2 regions of the Pseudomonas sp. NFX224 genome follow, and region 2 is predicted to be linked to the other one. Evidence: predicted binding sites of a transcription regulator. Region 2 holds the regulator's gene; the other holds the start of a gene.
The links. The regulator sigma-54, encoded in region 2, starts transcription at its own class of promoters, with help from an activator protein. The targets are predictions, from matches to a motif close to ANTGGCATNNANNTTGCTNT.
Positions count from the first base shown of each region.

Region 1: ACNYC6_RS21125 (flagellar basal body rod protein FlgF) is a predicted target of sigma-54. The motif match lies at 1,751-1,770, and genes of this name have one in related genera.

Region 1 covers NZ_CP183416.1:4,615,671-4,618,890, reverse strand. Annotated here, with positions in the region: gene flgH (flagellar basal body L-ring protein FlgH) at 1-71, opposite strand, end outside; gene flgG (flagellar basal-body rod protein FlgG) at 125-910, opposite strand; gene ACNYC6_RS21125 (flagellar basal body rod protein FlgF) at 956-1,696, opposite strand; gene ACNYC6_RS21120 (sigma-54-dependent transcriptional regulator) at 1,938-3,220, opposite strand, start outside.
Region 2 covers NZ_CP183416.1:2,025,919-2,029,138, reverse strand. Annotated here, with positions in the region: gene rapZ (RNase adapter RapZ) at 1-384, opposite strand, end outside; gene ptsN (PTS IIA-like nitrogen regulatory protein PtsN) at 387-851, opposite strand; gene hpf (ribosome hibernation-promoting factor, HPF/YfiA family) at 864-1,172, opposite strand; gene ACNYC6_RS09190 (RNA polymerase factor sigma-54) at 1,247-2,740, opposite strand; gene lptB (LPS export ABC transporter ATP-binding protein) at 2,926-3,220, opposite strand, start outside.

The sequences.
Region 1 (3,220 bases), 2.6 Mb from region 2:
GGTGTCGGACCGACACAGCCGGCGAGCATGGTGATCCCACTCAATGCCAGAACAGAGACGAAGCGATTCATGACCCTTACCTCACGGTGTTGCAGGCGACCGCATGGCCGCCTCATAGACTTGATTACAGATTCTGCGTTACGAACGAGAGCATCTGGTCGGCGGTGGAGATCACCTTGGAGTTCATCTCGTAGGCGCGCTGAGTGGTGATCATATTGACCATCTCTTCAACGGTGCTGACGTTGGACGTTTCCAGAGTGTTCTGCAGCGTGGTACCGAAACCGGCCAAGCCAGGCGTACCGACTTGCGGTGCACCACTGGCAGCGGTTTCCAGGAACAGGTTGTTACCCACCGCTTGCAGACCGGCCGGGTTGATGAAGTCGGCAGTCTGCAGGTTGCCGATCACCTGGGAAGCCGGGTTGCCGGCCACGGTAATGGACACGGTGCCGTCCTTGCCGACGGTGAAGGTCTGGGCGTCGTTCGGAATGACAATCGCCGGTTCCAGGGCGAAACCGCTGGCGTTGACGATCTGGCCGTTGGAGTCCAGGTGGAAAGTACCGTCACGGGTGTAGGACGTGGTGCCGTCCGGTTGCAGGATCTGGAAGAAACCGCGACCGTCGATGGCCATGTCCAGCGGCTGCTCAGTGGTTTGCAGGCTGCCGGCGTTGAAGTTTTTCTGGGTGCCGACAATGCGCACACCGGTACCCAGTTGCAGGCCCGACGGCAGTTCGCTGTCCTGGGTCGACTGCGCGCCCGGCTGGCGTTTGATCTGATAGAGCAAGTCCTGGAACTCGGCGCGGTCACGTTTGAAACCCGTGGTCGACACGTTGGCCAGGTTGTTGGAAATGGTGGTCAGGTTGGTGTCCTGGGCGGACAGACCGGTTTTGGCAACCCATAGAGCCGGAAGCATTCGATTCTCCTCGTGCGCCTGTTTTACGGCGCGACGTTCTGATAATTAGCTGATCTGCAAGACCCGAGCCATGGCCTGGTCGTCTTCTTTGGCGGTGTTCATCATCTTGATGTGCAGCTCGAACTGCTTGGACAAGGCCAGCACCGAGGTCATCTCGTCCACGGCGTTGACGTTGCTCGACTCAAGGAAACCGGACACCAGTTTGACGTTGGCATCGGCTTGCGCCGGCTGGCCGTCCTTGGTGTGGATCGAACCGTCCAGGCCCTTGGTCATGTTCTTGAAGTCCGGATTGACCAGCTTGATGCGATCGACTTCCGCCATCACGCGCGGACCTTCGCCCATCGCACGAATGCTGATGGTGCCGTCTTCACCAACTTCGATCTGCTGCTCGGGCGGCACGGCGATCGGGCCGCCGTTGCCGATCACCGGCATGCCGTTGCCGGCGCGCAACACGCCCAGGGCGTCAACCACCAGACTGCCGGTGCGCACATAGCTTTCGCCGCCATCGGGGTTCTGCACCGCCAGCCAGCCATTGCCCTGCACGGCGACATCGAGGTCGCGGCCGGTTTCTACCAAAGAGCCCGGAGAGAAGTCGGTGGCCGGTCGTTCGGACATGGCAAACGCACGCGCCGGAAAGCTGTCGCCGAACACCGGCATCGAACGCGCCTGCTCCAGGTCTTTCTGGAAGCCGTTGGTGGAGATGTTCGCGAGGTTGTTGGCATGAGCCTTTTGCGCCAGTGCATTCTGGCTGGCGCCGGTCATTGCCACATAAAGGTACTTGTCCACAATCTTTCCTCTGCCTGCCGGACGTTTGCCGCCCACTGCTGTACTGACGAGGCATAAGCAATTTGCAGACCAACTTGTTTTTCGCGGCGCGAGGGCCGGTAAACAAAGGGTTTGAGGGTTCAGAGGGGATTTGCGCGATTGTATCGGAGACGAAAAACCGGCGGTGTTGTGCCGCTTACGGCAACTAGCAACCGCTGCCTTGTAGCAGCTGCCGAGCCTACGAGGCAGCTGCTACGCAGAGCTAAGCGTTATTTGAATCTTTGCCCACCTCATAATCGCGCAACTTGTTGGCGATGGTGGTATGCGAAACGCCGAGGCGCCTGCCCAGTTGCCGACTGCTCGGATGCTCGGAATACAAGCGCTCCAGCACGGCTTTTTCGAACCGACCGACAATCTCGTCCAGCCCTCCCTCCAGCGAAAAATCGCCAAGCGGCTGACGCACGCCATAGTCCGGCAAGCGAATGTGTTCGGCCTTGACGGTCCCGCCATCGCACAGGGAGACCGCCTGGAACAGCACGTTCTCCAACTGCCGGACGTTGCCCGGCCAATGATAGTGACTGAGCCGGTCCATGGCCGCCGGGGCCAGTTTCGGCAGCGGGCAACCGATCTGCCGACTGGCCTGATCGAGGAAGTGCTCCACTAGCGGCGGCAAACCGTCGAGGCATTCGCGCAGCGGCGGGATGTGCAGCGACAGCACGTTCAAGCGGTGATAAAGGTCCTGACGAAACTCGCCGCGCGCGCACAGCTCGGAAAGATCGACCTGGGTCGCGCAGATCACCCGCACATCGAGGTAAACCTCTTCATCGCTGCCTACCCGACGGAAGCAACCGTCCTGCAGAAAGCGCAGCAACTTCACCTGCAAGCGCGGGCTCATTTCCCCGACGCCATCGAGAAACAGCGTACCGCCCGCCGTCAGCTCCAGCAGCCCGAGCTTGCCCTCGGCCCGCGCTCCTTCAAAGGCGCCCGGGCCGTAGCCGAATAACTCAGTCTCGGCCATGGACTCCGGCAGGCCGGCGCAGTTGAGCGCCATCAGCGGCGATTGCCCTCGTGGGCTGGCCAGGTGACAGGCGCGCGCGAGCAACTCTTTGCCGGTGCCGGTTTCGCCTTCTATCAATAGCGGCGCATCGAGTGGCGCCATGCGCCGGGCTTCACGCACCACCGCCGCCATGACCTTCGAGCTTTGGAAGATGCTGTCGAAGCCGCGCAATTCCTGCTTGCGCACGTTATAGATGCGCTCACCTACCCGGTCGGCGCGGTGCAGCGTCAGTACCGCACCGGCCATCGCTTCGCTGTCGTCGTGCTCCGATTGCAGCGGCGCGATGTCCGCCAGGAACACATCGCCCTTGACCTTGACCCGCAAGCCGTTGATCCGCGATTTGTTGGCGCGCACCAGTTCCGGCAAATCGAAATCTTCGGCATAACGCGACAACGGGATCCCCGGCACCTCGTCCACCCGCACACCGAGTAACTGCGCCGCCGCACGGTTGGCCGCCACGATGGAACCGCCCATGTCGATCGACAGCA
Region 2 (3,220 bases):
GAGCAGGCTGGTCTCATCGTTGATCGCCTCGGCCAGCGAGCGATTGGCGCTGCTCAACGGATGACGACGACGGGTTTCCGAAAAGCGTTTGAGCAAGGTTTCCTCATCGGCATCCAGGTACAGGACATCGCACTGGATGTGCCGGCTGCGGACTTCTTCGAGCAGCTCTGGAAACCGCGATAGATGGCTGGGGAGGTTGCGCGCATCGATGGACACGGCTACCAGCGGCTGTGACAGTTCCGTGTGAATCAGCGCGCGCTCGGCCAGTTCCGGCAGCAACCCCGCAGGCAGGTTGTCGATGCAGTAGTAACCGTTGTCCTCAAGAACATCGAGGGCGGTACTTTTACCCGAGCCGGAACGACCGCTGACGATGATCAAGCGCATGATTAATGACCGTTTTGCTCGTCCAGGACAACCTGATACAAGGCTTCATTACTCGGGGCGCTGCGCAGTTTTTCGCGCACTTCCTTGCGGTCGAGCATGCTGGCGATCTGGCGTAACAACTCCAGGTGCGCATCGGTAGCGGCTTCCGGGACCAGTAAAACGAACAACAGGTCGACCGGTGCACCATCGATGGCGTCGAAATCAATAGGGGCGTCAAGGTGCATCAAGGCACTGATGGGCGAATTACAGCCCTTGAGACGGCAATGGGGGATGGCGATACCGTTGCCAAAACCGGTTGAACCGAGTTTTTCACGGGCGACCAGGCTCTCGAAGACATCCTGCATGGCCAGATCCGGCACTTCGCGATGGATGAGGTTGGCAATTTGCTCAAGGGCTTTCTTTTTACTGCCGCCCGGCACGTTCACCAGGGAACGGCCGGGGGTCAGGATGCTTTCAAGTCGGATCATGGGTTGGGAGTGTTAACGACCGGTAGCGCCCTGGAGGAGGCTCTGGGTCTTTTCCTTATGCTTTTTGAGTTGTTTATCCAGCTTGTCGGTCAGTGCGTCGATCGCCGCGTACATATCGGTATGTTCCGCGTTTGCGACCACTTCATTGCCGGGAATATGCAGCGTGGCTTCGATTTTCTGCTTCAGCTTTTCGACCGTCATCGTGACCTGCACGTTGGTGATCTTGTCGAAATGTCGCTCCAATCGTTCGAGTTTTTCGCCGATGTAGGTGCGAAGAGGTTCGGTCACTTCCAGTTGGTGTCCACTGATGTTGACTTGCATACAGCTTCTCCTTCGTTGCCAGTGCATAAAGCGGCAGACCAGATGATCTGCCACTGGAACGCTGTGGCGTGGCTCTACATCAACCGCTTGCGTTCGCTCGAAGGCGCGATCCCCAAGGATTCGCGGTACTTGGCGACGGTGCGGCGAGCCACCTGAATGCCTTGTGCCTCCAGTAAACCAGCGATCTTGCTGTCACTCAACGGCTTTTTCTGATTTTCAGCAGCAACCAGTTTTTTGATGATCGCGCGGATCGCCGTGGACGAGCATTCGCCGCCCTCGGAGGTGCTGACGTGGCTGGAAAAAAAGTATTTCAGCTCATATATGCCCCGAGGGGTATGCATGAATTTTTGCGTGGTCACCCGGGAAATTGTCGATTCGTGCATGCCAACCGCTTCGGCGATGTCATGCAGGACCAGCGGTTTCATCGCTTCATCGCCGTACTCCAGGAAGCCGCGCTGATGCTCGACGATCTGGGTGGCCACTTTCATCAGGGTTTCGTTGCGGCTTTGCAGGCTCTTGATGAACCAGCGGGCTTCCTGCAACTGGTTGCGCATGAAGGTGTTGTCGGCGCTGGTGTCGGCGCGGCGCACGAAGCCGGCGTACTGGGCGTTGACCCGCAACCGTGGCACCGACTCCTGGTTGAGCTCCACCAGCCAGCGCTCGTTGTCCTTGCGCACGATCACGTCGGGGACAACGTACTCGGCTTCGGTGGACTCGATTTGCGAGCCCGGGCGCGGATTGAGGCTCTGGACCAGTTCGATCACCTGGCGAAGCTCATCTTCCTTGAGCTTCATGCGGCGCATCAACTGGCTGTAGTCGCGACTGCCGAGCAGGTCGATGTAATCGGTGACCAAACGCTTGGCTTCGGCCAGCCAAGGAGTTTTGGCCGGCAGCTGGCGCAATTGCAGCAGCAGGCATTCGCCCAGGTTGCGGGCGCCGATGCCGGCGGGTTCGAATTGCTGGATGCGGTGCAGGACAGCTTCGATTTCGTCCAGTTCGATGTCCAGTTCCGGATCGAAGGCTTCGAGGATTTCCTCGAGCGTTTCGTCCAGATAGCCCTGATTGTTGATGCAGTCGATCAGGGTGACGGCGATCAGGCGATCGGTGTCGGACATCGGCGCCAGGTTCAATTGCCACAGCAGATGGCTTTGCAGGCTTTCACCGGCCGATGTGCGGGTGGTGAAATCCCACTCGTCGTCATCGTTGCTCGGCAGGCTGCTGGCGCTGGTCTGGTAGACGTCTTCCCAGGCGGTGTCGACCGGTAGTTCATTGGGAATACGCTCGTTCCAGTCGCCTTCCTCGAGGTTATCCACCGTCGGGGCGCTTTCCTGGTAGGAGGGTTCCTGAATTTCGGTATTGGGCTTTTGTTCGGCGTTGTCGGCCATGGGGTCGGAGTTGTCGAAGTCGTCGCCTTCTTCCTGGCGTTCGAGCATCGGATTGGACTCCAGGGCCTCCTGGATTTCCTGTTGCAGGTCCAGGGTCGACAATTGGAGCAGGCGGATGGCCTGTTGCAGCTGCGGTGTCATCGTCAGCTGCTGGCCCATTCTCAAGACTAGCGATGGTTTCATGGCAGGGGCTTAACACCTTATTTGCCGGCGCACATGCGCCATCCACTACAGGGCGCCGGAGCGCCAAACATAAGCAAATTATATGCCCGAAATCGCAGTGTTTGCCTAGAGCGCTGTAACAATAAAAAACTATTGATTTTTTATCGAGACAAGCGCTTGGTCGACTAGCCGGGACACCTCAGCGCTTACAGGCGGAACTCATGACCCAGGTAGACTTCCTTGACCAGGTCGTTGGCCAGGATGGTTTCAGCGTCACCTTCGGCGATCAGCTGACCATCGTTGACGATGTAGGCGGTTTCACAGATATCCAGCGTTTCACGGACGTTGTGGTCAGTGATCAGCACGCCAATGCCCTTGGCCTTGAGGTGATGGATGATCTGTTTGATGTCGCCCACCGAAATCGGGTCCACGCCGGCGAAAGGTTCGTCGAGCAGGATGAATTTCGGGTTGGTGGCTAGTGCCCGGGCGATTTCCACGCGG